DNA from 3 places in the Mesorhizobium sp. M0778 genome. Region 2 is predicted to be linked to each of the others. Evidence: predicted binding sites of a transcription regulator. Region 2 holds the regulator's gene; each other region holds the start of a gene.
What was found. Region 2 encodes LexA, which represses DNA repair genes until DNA is damaged. Its sites were predicted from a motif close to TGTTCNNNNTGTGTTCNG; they were not measured.
Positions count from the first base shown of each region.

Region 1: NKI22_RS18735 (PA0069 family radical SAM protein) is a predicted target of LexA. The motif match lies at 5,137-5,154, and genes of this name have one in related genera.
Region 3: NKI22_RS26935 (DNA recombination protein RmuC) is a predicted target of LexA. The motif match lies at 5,013-5,030, and genes of this name have one in related genera.

Region 1 is NZ_JAMYPA010000012.1:170,335-176,884, forward strand. Features, by position in the region: gene NKI22_RS18700 (tRNA1(Val) (adenine(37)-N6)-methyltransferase) at 1-707, shown strand, start outside; gene NKI22_RS18705 (S49 family peptidase) at 795-1,652, shown strand; gene NKI22_RS18710 (membrane protein) at 1,733-1,918, shown strand; gene NKI22_RS18715 (4-(cytidine 5'-diphospho)-2-C-methyl-D-erythritol kinase) at 1,945-2,847, shown strand; gene moaB (molybdenum cofactor biosynthesis protein B) at 2,834-3,376, shown strand; gene NKI22_RS18725 (phytanoyl-CoA dioxygenase family protein) at 3,410-4,384, opposite strand; gene NKI22_RS18730 (glycosyltransferase) at 4,574-5,077, opposite strand; gene NKI22_RS18735 (PA0069 family radical SAM protein) at 5,229-6,383, shown strand; gene rnhB (ribonuclease HII) at 6,550-6,550, shown strand, end outside.
Region 2 is NZ_JAMYPA010000010.1:96,599-103,148, reverse strand. Features, by position in the region: gene NKI22_RS16380 (ComEC/Rec2 family competence protein) at 1-1,205, shown strand, start outside; gene lexA (transcriptional repressor LexA) at 1,199-1,930, opposite strand; gene kynU (kynureninase) at 2,402-3,649, shown strand; gene NKI22_RS16365 (hormone-sensitive lipase) at 3,745-4,575, shown strand; gene NKI22_RS16360 (molybdopterin molybdotransferase MoeA) at 4,583-5,788, opposite strand; gene moaC (cyclic pyranopterin monophosphate synthase MoaC) at 5,788-6,294, opposite strand; gene trpC (indole-3-glycerol phosphate synthase TrpC) at 6,297-6,550, opposite strand, start outside.
Region 3 is NZ_JAMYPA010000026.1:29,177-35,726, reverse strand. Features, by position in the region: gene NKI22_RS26970 (2-dehydropantoate 2-reductase) at 1-281, opposite strand, end outside; gene dapE (succinyl-diaminopimelate desuccinylase) at 411-1,610, shown strand; gene NKI22_RS26960 (hypothetical protein) at 1,613-2,221, shown strand; gene truA (tRNA pseudouridine(38-40) synthase TruA) at 2,203-2,958, opposite strand; gene NKI22_RS26950 (GNAT family N-acetyltransferase) at 2,977-3,486, opposite strand; gene fmt (methionyl-tRNA formyltransferase) at 3,483-4,412, opposite strand; gene def (peptide deformylase) at 4,429-4,959, opposite strand; gene NKI22_RS26935 (DNA recombination protein RmuC) at 5,063-6,325, shown strand; gene NKI22_RS26930 (GFA family protein) at 6,369-6,550, opposite strand, start outside.

The DNA.
Region 1 (6,550 bases), on a different contig from region 2:
AGGCAGGCCACCGCGCCGGCATGGATGCGATGATGCTGGCGGCTGCCGTGCCGTCCTCGTTCGCCGGGCGGCTTGCAGACTTTGGCGCGGGTGCCGGTGCCGCCGGCCTGGCGGTACTGTCGCGCTGCCCCGGTGCCGAGGCAGTGCTCGTCGAGCGTTCTCCGGAAATGGCGGCCTTCGCCACAACCACGCTTGCCCATCCCGGCAACGCGCATCTCAGCGACCGCGCCTCGGTGCTCGTCGCCGATGTCGCGCTGTCGGGCCGGGCGCGAATGGCCGCCGGCCTCGAGGATAACAGCTTCGATTTCGTCATCATGAACCCGCCGTTCAATGCCGCCGAGGATCGCGCGACGCCCGATCCGCTGAGAAAGGCCGCGCATGTCGCGGAGGACGGGCTGTTCGACAGCTGGATCCGCAGCGCGGCGGCGGTGGTCAGGCCGGGCGGCGGGCTGGCCGTCATTGCCCGGCCGGAACAGCTCGGCGCCATCCTCGATGCCATTGCCGGCCGCTTCGGCGATGCCGAGATGCTGGCCGTCCATCCTCGCCCCGAAGCGGCAGCGATCCGCATCGTCGTCCGGGCAGCACTCGGCGCACGCGGCAAGCTGTCGATCCGGCCGCCGCTGATGCTGCATGCCTATTCAGGCAATGGCCCCTCGGAACGGGCAGAGCTGATCAATAACGGGTTGGCGTCGCTGTTCGGATACTGATCCATTTTGATTGCCGGGGTGACGGCATTGCCGTTGGCCGGCGAATTCCTACATGCCTCAAGCAAATCGACCGGAGACAGCCCCCTCGTGAAACGTCTTTTCAATCGCCTGCTGCCGAAATCCTGGCGCTCGAACGTCGTCACCATTCCGGTCATCCGGCTGCACGGCACCATCATGCCCGGCGGCGGCCAGTTCCGGCCGAGCCTGTCGCTGGCGTCGACTGCCGGCCTTCTCGAAAAGCTGTTTTCCTTCGACGCGCCGGCGGTCGCCATCTCGATCAATTCGCCAGGCGGCTCGCCGGTGCAGTCGCGGCTGATTTTCAGGCGCATCCGCGACCTGGCAACGGAGAAAAACAAGAAGGTCCTGGTCTTCGTCGAGGACGTGGCGGCATCGGGCGGCTACATGATCGCGGTCGCCGGCGACGAGATCTTTGCCGACCCGTCCTCCATCGTCGGCTCGATCGGCGTGGTGTCGGCCTCGTTCGGCTTTCCGGAGCTGTTGAAGAAGATCGGCGTCGAGCGCCGCGTCCACACCGCCGGCCAGAACAAGGCGGTGCTCGACCCGTTCAAACCGGAAAAGAAGGAAGACGTCGAGCGCCTGAAGGCGCTGCAGCTCGAGGTCCACGAGACCTTCATCGATCTCGTCAAGGATAGGCGCGGCAGCAAGCTCAAGGACGATCCCGACCTGTTCACCGGCCTGTTCTGGACGGCCAAGAAGGGGCTCGAGCTCGGGCTGGTCGATGCCCTCGGCGACATGCGCAGCGTGCTGAAAAGCCGTTTCGGGCCGAAGACCCAGCTCAAGCTGATCACCGCGCCGCGCGGCCTGTTCGGCCGCTTCGGCCTGTTCGGCTCGAGTTTTTCGGCGCCCGATATTGCCGCCGCCGCGGCAAGCGGCGTCATCGATGCGGCGGAAGAGCGCGCGCTGTGGGCGCGCTTCGGGCTTTGAAAAGCCGGTGAAAGCGTCTAGCATAAATCATCAACCGACCCGACCGGCCGTCTTGCCGGCCTTGCGAGGGAGAGTTTGACATGCCGCAGATCATCTTCTTCGCCGTCGTCGGCATTGCCGCCTATTTCGGCTACCGCTCCTTCGTCAGGGAAGCCGAGCGGGTGACCGCCAAGGTGCGGCGTACCGAAAAGCAAGCCGCCAACGGTACGATGGGAACGCTGGTCAAGGATCCGAAGACCGGCGAATACCGTCTGGCCAAGGATTGACCGTCGTCTCCCTCGCGGCCGAGCCAGTGGATTCCGAGACCAGCATCCGGGCATCGCATGCGCACGCCAAGATAAATCTCGCGCTGCACGTCACCGGCCGGCGCGCCGACGGTTATCACACGATCGAAAGCCTGGCTGTGTTCACGCGCTTCGGCGACCGCATCGAGACGGAACTTGCCGACAGCGACGGGTTTTCCGTGTCCGGCAAATACGCCTCCGCGGTACCGGCCGACGACAATAATCTGGTGGCGAAAGCGCGCGACGCGCTGCGTCGCGAGGCCGGTCCCCAGCATGCGCCGGCTGTCGCCATCAGGCTCGAAAAGAACCTGCCGGTCGCGTCCGGCGTCGGCGGCGGGTCAAGCGACGCGGCGGCTGTGCTGCGTGCTCTGGTCCAGGCCTGGAGGCTCGACATCGGCGATGCCGAACTGGCGCGGATCGGCCTGTCGCTTGGCGCCGACGTGCCGATGTGCCTCGCAGCCAAGCCGCTGATAGCCCGCGGCATCGGCGACGAGCTGACGCTCGTGCCGGGTTTCCCGGCGCTGGGTCTGGTGCTCGTCAATCCAGGAACTGCCGTCTCGACGGCCGACGTGTTCGAGGCGCTTGGCCGCCGCGACAATGCGGGACTGCCGCCGCTGCCGCGCAGCCTCGACTTCCACAGTATCCGCAACTGGCTGGAGATCACCCGCAACGATCTCGAGCCTGCGGCGCGTGCAATCCAGCCCGCCATCGGCAAGGCGCTTTCTGTGCTGAACAAGGCTGGAGCCGGTTTTGCCAGAATGTCTGGTTCCGGCGCCACCTGTTTCGGGCTGTTCGAGACCGGCAATGTGGCCAAGCGCGCGGCCGTCGATATCCGCAGCCGCCATCCCGACTGGTTTGTCGCCGCGACGCGAAGCATGACATCGGAGGCTGAGGCGCATGGCCAGGATTGACGAGAGCCGCCCCTTCGTTCCCGTACGCATCGCGGTACTGACCGTTTCAGATACGCGCAGCCTCGCCGACGACAAATCCGGGCAGACCCTGGCCGACCGCATCACCGAGGCCGGCCACATCCTCGCCGCTCGTGACATCGTCACCGACGACCGCGACAAGATCCGCGACAAGGTTTTGGGCTGGTCGAAGGACGATGCGATCGATGTCGTCATCACCACCGGCGGCACCGGCTTCACCGGCCGCGACGTGACGCCGGAGGCGCTGGAGCCGATCTTCGAAAAGCGCATGGACGGCTTTTCCGAAGTGTTCCACCGCATCTCCTACGACAAGATCGGCACTTCGACGATCCAGAGCCGGGCAACCGGCGGCGTCGTCAACGCCACCTTCGTCTTCGTGTTGCCGGGTTCGCCCGGCGCCTGCAAGGACGCCTGGGACGGCATTTTGAAGCCGCAGCTCGACTATCGGCACATGCCCTGCAACTTCGTCGAGATCATGCCGCGCCTGGACGAGCATTTGCGGCGCGGCTGAGACGGAGCGAGGTATCAGCCGGGCGATCCCGCCTCAGCGAATGACCGGCTCGCCGTGAAACCGCCGGCGCGACGGCGGCGAGACGCCGAAGCCGACTTCCATCATCAGTCGTGGCGTGCGCGTCGGCACGGTACCCATATGGAAGCCGAACGGATCCTCGACAAAGCCGAGACCGGCCTGCCCCGTCAGCGTGACCGGGCTCTGCTCGCCATAGACGCCCAGCACCTCTTCCGCCGAATGGCCGACCAGAAGCGTCAGCTGATGCTTCAGGATGCGGCGGTTGTGGGAGCCGCGGACATAGACATGCGGCCCGGTGTCGTTGTCGACCGGCACCAGGTAGAAAAAGAACTTCAGCATGCGCCAGTCGTCGAGGTCGAAATGGTATTTGCCGAGCGAAGCCATGTTCTTGTCGGCGTCCGAGACGCCACCGGTCGGAAAGCTCCACCAGACGCGGGTGGTGATCAGCTTGGCCTGGCTGCCGAGATAGTGCGCTGCGATGTCGAGGAGTAGCGGATCGCGCTGCACGGCGACCGCAGCGTTGCAGTCGAGGACCCGCTCGAAATAGTGGCCGCTGAGCAGCGGGCGGCCGAAATGCTTTTCTGCATCGGCGTGTTTTTCGGGCAGGAATTCCAGCCGGCGGTCGAAATTGCCGAAGCATGGCGTGTGCTCGGCGAAGCGGGCGATCTCCTCATGGATGGCGGCTGGCAGCGTCAGGCCCGAATAGAGCCCCTCCGTCCGCAGCGCGCCGACGACGGCATCGCGATCGACGCCGGCGAACATCGTTTCACTGACATTGCGCGCCGGCCGAACCGGCTTCGCACCGCGCCAGTGCAGCCGCCGCGCCGGCATGGTGCGCGCCAGCATGAACATCGGCAGCCATGCCGGATTCTCGCGAAGGTCGGAAAGATAGGTCGGAATGCGGGCGGCGATGCGGCGCAGCGTACCGCCGTTGCGTGCGATCGCCTCGAGGCTTGCAGCGCCGGACTTGTCAGGGCTTGAAAGGGTCATCGGGGTCCTCAAATGTCGAGGGAACAGCATCGACGATAGTCGTCGTCGCCGCTCCGGCACACCCCAAACCCATTCGCCCGTATCGCTGGGAATGGTAACCCCCGGCCAGATTTTGTGCAATGCACAATAAACGACAACCCGCCAGAAAATTTGCTTGGGCGGCGTTTCCTAGGCCGGGATGGTAAGCCGTCACTTCCGCGGCGCCACCCAGATCTCGGCGTGGAGCCTTCTTGTCGCCAGGCCGCGGGCGATCGCTTCGGCGCTGCGGGCGCTCTTAGACAGCGCGGCGGCCTGACGCTTGCTGATCACCAAGCCTTCGGCGAGAGCGCGATTTCCGGCAAAGACCCGCGACAGGAACGGCGCGCGGCTGCCGCGTGCCCGTGAAAATCGCGCCGCCATGGTTTGCCTGGCCGTATGGGCGACGACCTCGTCGATCCAGCCCTCCCCCAGCCGCGCTCCCGGTTCCAGCAAAAGCAGCCAGTCGCCCTTGGCCTGCCTGATGCCGGCGGCGATGCCGCCGCTGACATAGTGGCAGCCGGCATGTTCGGCGACGCGGTGCGTCTGATCGGTCGAGCCGGTGTCGCAGACGAGAACGTCGCGCACCACGCCTTCGACCGCGCCGCCGATCAGCGAGGCGAGCGTGCGGGCGAGGCCCTCCTCGTCATTCAGGGTTTCGATCAGGACGCTGAGCATGTTTAGCCGAATAGCGGAAAGCGGTGGGCAGCGCCAGTTTTTGCGGCACGCCGCGAGAAAGTTCTTGCTTTGTTCCACTCGGTGCGATAGGAATACATTCATGAGCAGAGCGATTCGACAGCGGGCGGACAGTCCCTGGGAAAGGGCCAAAATGGAACAGATCGTGCGTGCCGACATTGCCGCCTTCGGCGCTGGCAGGGCCGAGATGGCGAATGCGATGATCGAGCAGAGCGGCATGCGCGTCCGCCCAGACCGCAATCGCGGCAGGTCGGCGGGCATCAATCCGTCCGGCCGTTTCGAGCCGGTCAGCCGGCATGTGTTCGACGACGGCTGGAATTCGCTGGAGGAGCTGCCGCCCTTCAAGACCGAGGTACAGGTCGAGAAGCCGCGCACCATCATCACCCGCAACGAATCGCCCGACATCTCCTTCGACCGCTCGATCAATCCCTATCGCGGCTGCGAACATGGCTGCGTCTATTGCTTCGCGCGGCCGACGCACAGCTTCATGGGCCTGTCGCCGGGGCTGGATTTCGAATCGAAGCTGTTTGCCAAGCCGGATGCGGCGCGGCTGCTCGACAAGGAATTGTCCAGGGATAATTACCAGCCGCGCACCATCGCCATCGGCACCAACACCGATCCCTACCAGCCGATCGAGAAGCAATACCGGATCATGCGCGAGATCCTCGAAGTGCTGGAGGCGCGCGGGCATCCGGTCGGCATCGTCACCAAGTCAGCGCTGGTGACACGCGACATCGACATTCTGTCACGCATGGCCGAACGCGGGCTGGCCAAGGTGGCACTGTCGGTGACGACATTGGACAGGATGCTGGCCAGAACGATGGAGCCGCGCGCGTCGACGCCGACCAAGCGGCTGGAGGCGATCAGGCAGCTTTCGGACGCCGGCATTCCGGCCTCGGTGATGGTCGCGCCGATCATCCCCGGACTGACCGACTCGGAAATGGAGCGCATCCTCGATTCGGCGCAGGCAGCGGGCGCGCGTGAAGCGGGCTATGTGCTGCTGCGCCTGCCGCTGGAGGTCGCGCCGATCTTCAAGGACTGGCTGCTGCGCCACTATCCCGACCGCTATCGCCACGTCATGTCGCTGATCCGTTCGATGCGCGACGGCAAGGACTACGATTCGGAATGGGGCAAGCGCATGAAAGGCTCCGGCCCTTATGCCTGGCAGATCGGCCGCCGTTTCGAGATCGCCGCCAAACGGCTCGGCCTCAATGCCGAGCGGCGCTCGCTGAGGACCGACCGGTTCGTCCCCGCCGCCAAGGCAACCGAGCAGCTGATGCTGCTGTGACAAAGCGTCTCGCGCCAGCCGCTTGAAGCGGCCGCAGCAGGCGAAAAATCCCGTCCGGCCTGTCCTGTCCCCGGGCTTGCAGACGGTAGCCCCTCCTGGTCCGGTGCCCCGCCCGACCCGGAGGGGACTTGCGGAGAATCGGAGCCGATGCGAACCTCGCCGCACCA
Region 2 (6,550 bases):
CCATGCGCAACCTGGCGATCTCGGCCATCGCGGTCATTCTGGTGTCGCCGCACGAGGTGGTCGGTCCGAGCTTCCAGATGTCCTTCGCCGCGACGGCGGCCCTTGTCGGCGCCTATGCAGGCTGGTCCGATTACCGCGCCGGCGGGGCCACCACGCCGCCGCCCCGGCGGTCGCCGCTACGCTTTGCCACTAGAAAGGTACTGCTGGGCATGGGCGGCCTGGCGATGACCTCGATCATTGCAGGGAGCGCCACGGCGCTTTTCGCCATATGGCATTTCCAGCGCGTGGCGCCGCTCAGCCTGTTCGCCAATCTGGCCATCATGCCTATCGTCTCACTGGTCGTCATGCCCTTCGCCGTCCTCAGTGCGCTGGCGATGCCGTTCGGCGCGGATGGGCCTTTCCTCTACGTGATGGGCAAGGGGCTGACGGCGATGATCGCCCTGTCCGGGTGGATCTCCGAGCGCTCGCCGATCGATGCGGTCGGGCTGATTTCGCTGAGATCTGTCCTTTTGGTGACGATCGCCCTCGTCATTGCCAGCATGGCGACGACCTGGTTGCGGCTCGTGGCCCTTCCTTTTGCGCTCGCCGGCTTGCTAACGACAACGCAGACGCGCGTACCCGATGTATTGATCTCGGAGGACGCACGGCTCGTCGCGCTGCCGATCGGCAGCGGTGAACTCGCGGTCAACCGGGCACGCCCGAATGAGTTCACCATCGACAACTGGAAACGCGCGCTCACATCAGAGGCTATCGTCGCGCCGGAAACACCTGGAAAGAACGATCCGCAATTCGACATTGCCGATCCGGCCGACTTACCGCCGGGCATGCCGTTCATTTGCACGGACGGTCTCTGCCTTGCCAGGCATCCATCCGGCGCGATCATCGCGCTAGCCAATGACCGCGATACTGCACGGCCAGCCTGCGCCTTTGCCAGCTTGATCGTCATCGACGACGCCACCGCCCATAATCCCTGCTACTACGACCGGCTGGTCCTCGTCGTCACCAAACGGCAACTGGCGCGCGCGGGAAGTGCGGCCGTCTATTTCGATCCACAAGCGGCAACACGCGCCGAAATCCGCTTCGCCGTCGAAAAATCATACCGGCCCTGGCACGTGCAGCGGAAATTTTCACGCGCGGCGCGGGGCATGCCGCCATACCGCAGAGCCGACAAGCCAAAAGCCGGCGCCAAGGGCGCAGCTCAGTAGCGGCGGATCAGCCCAACGAGCTTGCCCTGCACCTTGACCCTGTCTGGTCCGAAGATGCGCGTCTCGTAGGCCGGATTGGCGGCTTCCAGGGCGATCGAGGCGCCCTTGCGGCGGAACCGCTTCAGCGTCGCTTCTTCCTCGTCGACCAGTGCCACCACGATCTCACCGGGGCTCGCCGTATCGGCATTGCGGATGATCACCGTGTCGCCGTCGAAAATGCCAGCCTCGATCATCGAATCGCCTTTGACCTCCAGCGCATAATGCTCGCCGCCCATGATCATGTCCGGCGGCACCGAGATCGAATGCGTCTGGTGCTGGATGGCATCGATCGGCACACCGGCGGCGATGCGGCCCATCACCGGGATCGACACGGCGGCGACGACATCGTCGTCATTGCCGGCTGCAGGCATCCGCGACGATGTCGGCTTGCCCTGCCGAGGACCTTGCCCAAGACTGCCCTGGATGACGCTCGGCGAGAACTTGCGTGCCGCATTGAGGCCGGGGGCGATCGAATCGGGCAGGCGCAGCACCTCCAGTGCACGGGCCCGGTTGGGCAAACGGCGAATGAAGCCGCGCTCCTCCAGCGCCGTAATCAGCCGGTGGATTCCCGATTTGGAAGCCAGGTCGAGCGCTTCCTTCATCTCGTCGAAGGAGGGCGGGATACCGCTTTCCTTCAGCCTTTCGTGGATGAACATAAGCAGTTCGTGTTGTTTGCGTGTCAGCATAGCGACCCCCAACAGAATCAGAAAAACAAACCCAGAACAAACACTATCTGTTCCAGTTGTGTTCCGCAACTGTTTAAAGTTTAATGAATGTGTTAGGGCTCGGGAAACGATACCACTCACCAAACCGGAACGCTGCATTTTCACCGCCGCGGGCGTCATCGCCTTGATTCTGCTTTCGTTTGCGGCCTCTGGGTTCCCAGAAGGCGGCACTGGTATCGGCCTTCAGCCGGCAAAGGGCACGGAATTGAAGCCGTATCGACTGTGCGGTTTGGTCAATGCACCGTGAACGAAACGAACTCAAAACGCCAACCTTGGGTTGGCTTGGCTCCTGGTTTCCACCGCGTGGTCAGGCAACTTGTCGCCGGTGGAGCCTTGCTGCGCGATACCAGGTAATGGAGAACCGCTCGTGACCGATGGATGCCGTCGATGCGTGTCCGGCGTTGCGGTGAATCTTGGGGGAGCAGACAAATCATGACAGGAATTCGCGATCTCGTGGCCATAAGGGCGATGGATGCTGCAGATCCGCTGCGCGCGATGCGCAACCGCTTTGTGCTGCCGCAAGGAGTGATCTATCTCGACGGCAATTCGCTAGGGGCCGCTTCGCGTGCAGCTTTCGATGAATTGAGCAAGGCAGCGACCGAAGAATGGGCGCATGATCTCATCCGCGCCTGGAACACGGCTGGCTGGTTCAACATGCCGCTCGAACTCGGCGACCAGCTCGGGCGCCTGATCGGTGCCGCGGCCGGCCAGACGGTGGTCTGCGACACGACATCGGTCAACATCTACAAGCTGCTGCACGCCGCCATGGCCATGCGGCCGGAGCGGCAGGTCATCGTCGCCGAGGGCGACAGTTTTCCGACAGACCTCTACATGGCTGAGGGTGTGGTTTCGACGCGAAAAGATACGCTGCTGCGCCTCTCGGGGGTCGACGCGCCGAGCATCGAAGAGCTGATCGACGAACGCACCGCCGTGGTGCTGGTCAACCACATCAACTACAAGTCGGGCGAACTGCGCGACATGCCGGCGCTGACGCGCAGGGCCCAGGAAGCCGGGGCGATGATCGTCTGGGATCTCTGCCACACCGCCGGTGCGATGCCAGTCGAGCTCGACACGGCAAACGCCGATTTTGCCGTTGGCTGCACCTACAAATATCTGAATGGCGGACCGGGCGCGCCTGCCTTCATCTATGCGGCTGAGCGGCATCTTGCCGACATCCAGCAGCCGCTCACCGGATGGTGGGGCCATGCACGGCCCTTCGCCTTCGAGCCAGGCTATGCGGCCGGCACCGGCATCCGCCGGTTTCTGTGCGGCACCCAGCCGGTCCTGTCGATGCGCACGCTGAAGGGCGCGCTCGACATCTGGAACGATGTCGACATGACGGCGGTGCGCAAGAAGAGCATCGCGCTGGCTGATCTGTTCATCGAGCTCGTCGAGGCAAAGTGCGGCACTTACGGGCTAACGCTCGAAAGCACGCGCGACGGGGAAAAACGCGGCAGCCAGATTTCATTCATGCACGAGCATGGCTACCAGATCATGCGCGCGCTGATCGAACGTGGCGTGATCGGCGATTTTCGCGCGCCATCGACCATGTGCTTCGGCTTCACCCCGCTCTATGTCGGCTATGCCGATGTCTGGCAGGCCGTCGAAGTGCTTGAGGACATCCTGCGCACCGGTGCGTGGAAGGATGCGCGCTTCGCCATCAAGGCGGCTGTCACTTGAGATTGATGCGAGAGCTGGAATCGTGAGGCTGGCGACGACGCGCCGCGCGATGCTCACGCTCGTTGCAAGGCCATATTGCCAGGGGAGGGCGCAGGGTGTTCGAACGTCACATTGCCGATTGGGACAACGCCTATGCCAACGGCGCCAACATAGCCGGCAGCGATCGCTGGCCGGCGGCCTGGGTCGAGCCCGCGCGGGTTTTTCGCGACGTGCTTTCGACCGAGGGCCGGGCGCGGCTCGACATGGCCTATGGCCATGGCCCACGCAACCGGCTCGATCTTTTCCTGCCGGCCACCAAGCCCAAGGGGCTCGTGGTGTTCGTCCATGGCGGCTACTGGATGGCATTCGACAAGAGTTTCTGGTCGCATCTTGCCGCTGGCGCTGTTGATCGCGGCTATGCCGTGGCGACGCCGTCCTACACGCTCTGTCCGCAGATGCGCATTGGCGGCATCGTCCAGGAAGTCGGCGCGGCGATCGGCAAGGCGGCGGGGATGGTCGCAGGGCCGCTGATGCTGACCGGACACTCGGCCGGTGGCCATCTTGTTAGCCGGATGGTTACGACGACGACGCCGCTGGCGCCCGAAATTGTCCGGCGCATTCGCCATGTCGTATCGATCTCGGGTGTGCACGATTTGCGCCCGATCATGCGCACCGGCATGAACGAGACGCTGGCGATCGATGAGGCCGAGGCGCAGGCCGAAAGCCCGGTGCTGCTGCGCCCGATGGACAAGGCCCGCCTGACCTGCTGGGCCGGCGGCGGCGAGCGCGCCGAATTCCTGCGCCAGAGCGCGTTGCTGGCCAACATCTGGATCGGCCTGGGTGCCGCGACCAGTTCGGTGGTCGAGCCTGACCGGCATCATTTCAACATCATCGACGGTTTGGCCGATCCAGACCATCCGCTGACCCGGACCTTGATCTCGGAGTGAGGCAGGTTCAGCGTAGCATCAGCACGTCGCAAGCGGCGCCCGCCGCCGCGGCGGGCGTGAACGGCGCACGGACGATCAGCCCGTTGGCATCGGCCAGCATTTTCAGCATCGAGGAATCCTGGATGCTGAACGGCGTCGCCACGAGCGTGCCGGCGTCAGCGCTGACAACAGCCCGCACATAATCCTGCCTGAGATCGTTGGCCGGCATGGCAGCGCCGAGCCGTGCCTCACGCATATCCTGCTGAAAGGCGCGGCCGCCGAGCCGCGCCAGCAGCGGCTTCAGGAAGAGCTGGGTGCAGACCAGGCTCGCCACCGGATTGCCGGGCAAGCCGATGCAGCGAATGTCGCCCAGCCGCCCGAACATCAGCGGCTTGCCCGGCCGCATGGCGATCTTCCAGAAATCGAGAGTCATGCCTTGCCCGGTCAGCACGTCATGGACGAAATCGTGGTCACCGACCGAGGCACCGCCCAGCGTGACGATGACGTTCGCGCCAGCCTTCACGGCCTTTTCCACCAGCGCAGCGATCGCCTCCCTGCGGTCCGGCGCGATGCCAAGGTCGAGCACTCGCGCACCGACCGACTGTGCGGCGGCGGCGACACCATAGGCGTTGGAGGAGATGATCTGGTCGGGGCCAAGCTCGCTGCCCGGCGGCAGCAATTCGTCGCCGGTGGCGATGATGGCGACCAACGGCCTTTTGACCACGCCGACCTCGGGGTGGTTGGCCGATGCCGCCAGCGACAAGGCCGCCGGGTCGAGCAGGCGGCCTTTGTGCAGCAGGACGTCGCCTTTGGCGAAATCGAGCCCGAGGCGGCGGATGTTTCGCCCCTGCACCGTCGGCTCCGTCACTTCGACGACACCGCGGCCGAGATCGCGGACGTTCTCCTGGATGACGATGGTGTCGGCGCCTTCGGGAAGCGGCGCGCCGGTGAAGATACGGACGGCCTGCCCCTGCTGCACCGTCCCGGCAAAGCCGCTTCCGGCCGGCGCCATGCCGACCACCGAAAGCTTTGCTGGTAAGGACGCGATATCAGCCGCCCGCACGGCATAGCCGTCCATGGCGGAGGCGTTGAACGGCGGCTGGGTGCGGAGCGCCACAACCGGCTCCGCCAGCACGCGGTCGGCGGCATCCAGCAGCGCGACGCGTTCGCCCTGCAGTGCAGCTGCGCCGTCCAACAGGCGCTCGAGCGCCTCAGCAACTGGGACCAGCGCCATCAGCGGCCTGCCTCGGTGACCCCATCTTCGGTGATCTTGTAGTCGCCGGATTTGCCGCCGGTCTTTTCAACCAGCCTGATGCCGGAGATGACCATGGCGCGGTCGACCGCCTTGGCCATGTCGTAGATGGTCAGGCAAGCGACCGAGACGGCGCTCAGGGCCTCCATCTCAACGCCGGTTTTGCCGGTGACGCGGGTCAATGCTGTGACCTTCAGGCCGGGCAAAGCTGCGTCCGGCTCGATATCGACAGATATCCTGGTCAGCAGCAGTGGATGGCAGAGCGGGATCAGTTCATGCGTCTTCTTGGCCGCCATGATGCCGGCGATACGCGCGGTACCGAGCACGTCGCCCTTCTTGGCATCGCCGGCGAGGATCATGTCCAGCGTCTCGGGCCGCATCGACACGAAGCCCTCCGCGACTGCCGTGCGCACCGTCTCAGCCTTGTCGCCGACATCGACCATGTTGGCTTCGCCGCGCGCGCCAAGATGGGTGAGGGCGGCCGCCATCCTCAGATCGCCTCTGCCGGCGCCTTGCCCGTCAAAAGCAGGCGCGTTGCAGCGGCCACGTCCTGTTGACGCATCAGGCTCTCACCGACCAGAAAAGTGGCGATGCCGCTCCGCTCCAGCCGGCGGCAATCGTCATGCGAAAAGATACCGCTCTCGCTGACCAGAAGGCGGTCGGCGGGCACCATCGCGACCAGCCGTTCCGAGGTCTCGAGGCTGGTTTCGAAGGTCCGGAGATTGCGGTTGTTGATACCGATCA
Region 3 (6,550 bases), on a different contig from region 2:
GCCATGTCTTGCGTCGCGCCGCTCTTGACCGTTACCAAAATGACATCGGCATCGGAGAATGCTACCGCCGGATCGGCGGTGACCGACAATGCGTCCGGTTTGACAGAACGGTCGCGGCCGTCAGGGTCGGTGATGCGCAATCCAGCTTCTTGCAGGGCCTTCTCGACGCGCGGTCGCGCCAGCAGAAACACCTTTCGCCCGGCAAGTATCAGGCAGCCGCCGGCGTAGCAGCCGATACTGCCGGCACCGGCGATTACGATCGTCTTGCCACGCGTGACCATGCGATGGCCCTGTTCTGGTCGAGAGACCTTGCCGCAATTATACGACATGAAAACCATAATGTCGGCGGCATGGCTGGCCCTCACGTCTGGCCGTGACAGACCTTGCGCTTTCGACTATCGCTTTTGCCCATGATGCTGCCTACCGATCCGGTTAGAAATCTCGCTGCACTCATCCGCTGTGCTTCCGTGACGCCCGCCGAAGGCGGCGCGCTGCGCGCGCTGGAGGCGATGTTGAAGCCGCTCGGCTTTGCGGTCGAGCGACCGGTGTTTTCCGAAGCCGGCACACCGGACATCGAGAACCTTTACGCGCGGCGTTCCGGCAATGGCCCGCATCTGATGTTTGCCGGCCATACCGACGTGGTGCCGGTGGGCGACGAGGCAGCCTGGACGCACCCGCCCTTTGGCGCCGAGATCGCCAATGGCAAGATGTTCGGCCGCGGCGCCGTCGACATGAAGGGCGGCATTGCTTGTTTCGTCGCGGCGGTGGCGCGACATGTCGAGCAGAAGGGCGGCCCGAAGGGGTCGGTCTCGCTGCTGATAACCGGCGATGAGGAAGGCCCGGCGATCAACGGCACGACGAAGCTGCTCGAATGGGCGGCCGCCAAAGGCGAGAAATGGGATGCCTCGATCGTCGGCGAGCCTACCAATCCCGACGCGCTTGGCGATATGATCAAGATCGGCCGGCGCGGCTCGCTATCGGGCACGGTCGTCGTCAACGGCCGCCAGGGCCACGCCGCCTATCCGCAGCTAGCCGACAATCCGGTGCGCGGCCTGGTGACGCTGGTCGACGCCTTGCTGCACCCCGTCTTCGACAACGGAACAAGGGATTTCCAGCCGACGAATCTTGAGGTGACCTCCATCGATGTCGGCAATCCCGCCACCAACGTCATCCCGGCGAAGGCAGCAGCTACCTTCAATATCCGCTTCAACGACACATGGACCGCCGAGACGATCCAGGCCGAGATCCACAACCGCCTCGACCGGGCGGCGAAACGCAAGAAATACCGCGCCGGCAAGAAGACGCCGGTCGACTACGAGATCGTCTGGCGCGACGGGCCGAGCCATGTTTTCCTGACACGCGACGACAGGCTGATCGAGACGCTTGGCGGTTCGGTCAAAGCGGTGACCGGCAGGAAGCCGGCGCTCTCCACCTCCGGCGGCACCTCCGATGCCCGCTTTATCAAGGATTATTGTCCGGTGGTCGAATTCGGCCTGGTCGGCAAGACCATGCACATGGTCGACGAACGTGTGGCGATTGCCGATCTCGAGACGCTGACGCAGATTTATCTGCGCTTCGTTGAAGACTGGTTTGCGCAGGACATATCCTAGTGATGCTTTCAGCGGATGAAACCTATGCTTCGCTTGCCGGCGCCTGGCGGCTGATGCTCGGCAAGGCCGACGGATTTCGCCTGCTCGACCTTTCGGCGGACGGTTTCTGGAACTCCTTTTTTGCCATCGTCGTCGCGGCGCCGGCATTGATCGTCGGCTGGGTCGGCATTGCCAACGAGATCGGCGATCCCGACGCATTCGTCGGCCGTTTCAGCATGTTGATCCGGCTGGCCACCGTCGATATCGGCGCCTGGGTGCTGCCGCTCATCGGCCTGGCCCTGGTCGCGCCGCGGGTCGGCGTCGGCAGCCGTTTCGTCCATTATGTCGTCGCCAGCAACTGGGCCTCGGCGATCATCGCCTGGATGATGCTGCCATCGGCGTTGATCCGGCTTTTCCTGACATCGGCCAACGAAGTCTCCGGGCTGGTGTCGCTGCTGCTGTTCGCGCTGTCAATGGTATTGACCTGGCGGATGACCAACGTTGCCATCGGCAGGGGTGCGGCTGTCGGCAGCGCTGTTTTTGCCGGCATGTTCGTGGCGTCGCTGATCGTCCTGTTCGGCCTGCAGGCGCTGCTCGGTATCAGCGTGCCGGATCAGCCAGGCGTCGGATAATCGACGCCGACTAGAAACAGCCCGTCGGGCGGCGCCACCTGACCGCAGGCCGCACGGTCGCGCGCCTCGAGCGCGGCCTTGAGGTCGGCAATGGTCCAGCCGCCTTCGCCGACACGTTTGAGCGAGCCGACCATCGAGCGCACCTGGTTGTGCAGGAATGACCGCGCCGAAGCGCGGACTTCGATGAAATCGCCCGCCCGGCTGACATCCAGCCGGTCGAGCGTGCGGACCGGGCTGGTGGCTTGGCACTGGGTCGAGCGGAAGGTGGTGAAATCATGCCGGCCAAGCAGCACTTTTGCCGCTTCGTGCATGGCGGCGGCATCGAGCTGCTTCGGTACCCACCAGATCTTGCCCTTGTCGAGCGCTGCCGGCGCGCGGCGGTTGACGATACGGTAGAGATAGTGGCGGCCGATCGCCGAGAAACGCGCATCGAAGCCATCCGGCACGACGGCGGCCTTCAGGATGGCGATGTGGGCCTTGGCCGCTTGCAGATGCGCATTGACGGCGTCGCGCACCTTGTCGCCGGGCCATGCCTTGACCAGATCGACATGCGCCACCTGAGCGGTCGCATGGACACCGGCATCGGTGCGGCCGGCGGCGCGCAGAGAGACCTGCTCGCCGCAGAACTTCTCGATCGCCTGCTCGATCGCCTGCTGCACCGAAGGCTGATTGGCCTGGCGTTGCCAGCCGGCAAAGAGACTGCCGTCATATTCGATGTCGAGGCGAAAACGCGGCATTCCCGGATCGAGGCGAAATCAGGCGGCGAGGGCTGAGCCGAAGGCCGAGGCGTAGACCAGCCTGCCGGTCTCCGGCGCCTCGCCCCAGGCAAGCGCCTGCAAAGCCTCGCCTTGGTAGTCGCTCTCGAATTTCGCTGCACGGGCGCGGCTGTAGCCGAAGCGGCCATAGTAGGCCGGATCGCCGAGCACTACGGCGAGCGTCTCGCCGGCGGCTTTCAGGCGGATATGCGCCTCGCGGACCAGGGCACCGCCGATGCCGGTGCCGTGGAACGACGGCTCGACCGCCAGCGGCGCCAGCGCGACTGCCGGGAAGCTCTTGCCGCCATTCTGCACGAAGAGCCGTGAAAACAGGATATGGCCGACCACTTGCCCGTCTTCCTCCGCCACCAGTTCGACGACGGCATCACCGCCGGTGACCAGCGCGTCGACCAGTCCGGCCTCCGCCTGCTGGCCGAATGCGTGTTCTTCGACAAGGCGGATCGCCTCGCGGTCCCGCGGCGTCGCCGCGCGTATGGACATCATGCTCATGACAATTTCATTCCTTTTTCGAGCTTGGCCCCGCGCAGAAACTCCTGCGCGGCAATGGGCCTTCCGCCCGCACGTTGAACTTCGACCAGCCTGATCGCGCCTGACCCGCAGGCGACCGTCAGCCGGTCATCGAGAATTCCTCCCGATTCGCCGGCGCCTTGCGAGAGCGTCGAGCGAAGCAGTTTCAGCCGTTCCACGCGGCCGCCGATTTCGGCCTCGCACCATGCACCGGGAAAGGGCGACAGGCCGCGAATCTGGTTGTGCACGTCGCCGGCAGGTCGCAGCCAGTCTATGCGAGTCTCCGATTTATCGATTTTCTTGGCGTAGGTCACCCCCACCTCCGTCTGTGTGGTAAATGTCAGCGTATTCCGCTCCAGCCGTTCGACCGCTTGCACCATCAGCGCAGCACCGAGGACCATCAGCCGGTCGTGCAGATCGCCGGCCGTCATGTCGGGTCCAATGGCGCATTTTTCAACCATTGCCACGGGGCCGGTGTCGAGGCCTTCCTCCATCCGCATCACCATCATGCCCGTCTCGGTATCGCCGGCCATGATGGCGCGCTGGATAGGGGCAGCGCCGCGCCAGCGCGGCAATAGCGATGCGTGGCCATTGAGGCAACCGAGCCGAGGTGCCTCGAGAATAGGTTTGGGCAGAAGCAGCCCGTAGGCGACCACCACGGCGACGTCGGCACGCAAGGCGCGGAACGCCTCCTGCTCCGCCTCGCTCCTCAGCGACACCGGCGACCGCACCTCGATGCCAAGCCGCTCCGCCTCGCGCTGCACCGGCGACGGCGTCAGCTCGAGCCCGCGCCTGCCCGCGGCGCGCGGCGGCTGCGTGTAGACGGCTGCCAATTCATGCCCTGCCCCGGCGATCGCTCGCAGCGTCGGCACGGAGAATTCGGGCGTACCCATGAAGATGACACGCAGGGGCATTGGTCGACCCCTATCCCACCATCTTGCCCGGCGCCTTGTCCCTGGCGAGCTTCTTGAATTTCTTGACCACCATGTCGCGCTTCAGCTTGGAGATGTGGTCGATGAACAGCACGCCGTTGAGATGGTCGATCTCGTGCTGCAGGCAGGTCGCCATCAGCCCCTCGGCCTCGATCTCCTGCAGCTTGCCGTCGCGATCAAGGTACTTCACCCGCACCGCCGCCGGACGCTCGACCTCGGCATAGTAATCCGGGATCGACAGGCAGCCTTCCTCGTAGACCGAACGCTGGTCGGAGCTTTCGAGGATTTCGGGATTGATGAAGACGTGCGGTGCCGGCGTCTCATCCTCCTTGGCGAGGTCGATCACCAGCATGCGCAGGGGTTCGCCGACCTGGATCGCCGCGAGGCCGATGCCGGGCGCGTCATACATGGTGTCCAGCATGTCGCCGGCCAGTTTGCGCAAGTCACCGTCGACACGCTCGAGCGGTTTTGAAACCTGGCGCAGGACGGGATCGGGGAGGATGATAAGCGGCTTGATCGACATGGCGTCTCACCTAAGACGTCGCACGAAAAGCGTCAACCGGGGCGGCCACGGGCCGTTCACGTTTTGATCTATGCCGACGTTCCGAATCATCTATGCTGTCGGCATGAACGAACTGGCCACCATCCTGTCCGAACCTGTCGCCCGGCTCGGCGCCACCACGATCACCCTCGGCCATGCCCTGGGTTTCGGCGCAGTGCTGTTCGTCGGGCTGTTCGTGGCGTTGGTCATTGCGCTGTGGCGATCGGCCAAGGCGCGGACTGTGGCGGCCGCCGAAGCCGCCGACCACGCCCGCGACGCCGAGGTGCGGATGGCCGGCATCTTGGCAAGCCAGGCGGAAATGCAGGGCCGCATGGGCGCCATCGCAGAAGTGTTCGGGGCACGCCAGGCGGAACTGACACAGTCGATCGGCCAGCGCCTCGATGCCATGACCGGCCGCCTAGGCCAGACCATGACCGAGCAGACGAGATCGACGCATGAGAGCCTCGCCAAGCTGCAGGAGCGGCTGGCGGTCATCGATATCGCGCAAGGCAACATCCAGTCGCTGGCTGGCCAGGTCGTGCAATTGCAGGCGATCCTTTCCAATAAGCAGACGCGCGGCGCCTTCGGCCAGTCGCGCATGGAAGCGATCGTCGCCGATGGATTGCCGCACGGCGCCTATGAATTCCAGGCGACCTTGTCGAATGGCAGCCGGCCCGACTGCCTGGTGAAGATGCCGAACGGCGCACCGTCGCTTGCCATCGACGCAAAGTTTCCGCTCGAGGCCTGGAATGCCATCCGGGCCGCCGAAGGCGCCGACCTGCAGAAGTCCGCCGCACAGGCTTTCCGCCGCGATATCGAGGTGCATGTCCGCGACATCGCTGAAAAATACCTGATCCAGGGCGAGACTCAGGATACCGCCTTCATGTTTGTTCCCTCTGAATCGGTGTTCGCCGAAATCCATGAGAATTTCGAGGCGGTTGTCCAAAAGGCGCATCGTTCGCGGATCGTCATCGTCTCGCCGTCGCTTTTGATGCTGTCGATCCAGGTCATCCAGGCAATCCTCAAGGATGCACGCATGCGCGAGCAGGCGCACCTGATCCAGGGCGAGGTCATCCGGCTGATGGAAGACGTCTCTCGGCTCGACGAGCGGGTGCGCAAATTACAGACGCATTTTGGCCAATCGGCCAAGGATATCGAGGACATCCTCGTCTCGACGTCGAAGGTGACCAGGCGCGGACAAAAGATCGAGGCGCTGGAGTTTGGCGTGCAGCCGGCGGAGGACACCGCTGGGTCGAATGGCAGCGGAGCAAAAGCGGAAAGCAGCGCGCGTGTTGCCGATTCGAAAACCGGGCAGCTGAGGCTAAGGGTCGTCGAAGGCGACGATTGAGAGCTACGCCGGAACCGGAGCCGAGGCTTCGCCCGGTCTGGCGCTACTGCTCCTCGATGATGGTTGTGCCTTCGAATTCCGGCAGCCAATGCAGCGCCGAGCGATGCCAGATCTGCTTTCTCGGCACCAGTTGATCGCGCTGCCATGCCGTGCCGACCCTGATGCCGTAAACCTTCGGTCCCGCGCCCGCCGACGTGGCGTAGAGATGCGAGCCGCACTCACCGC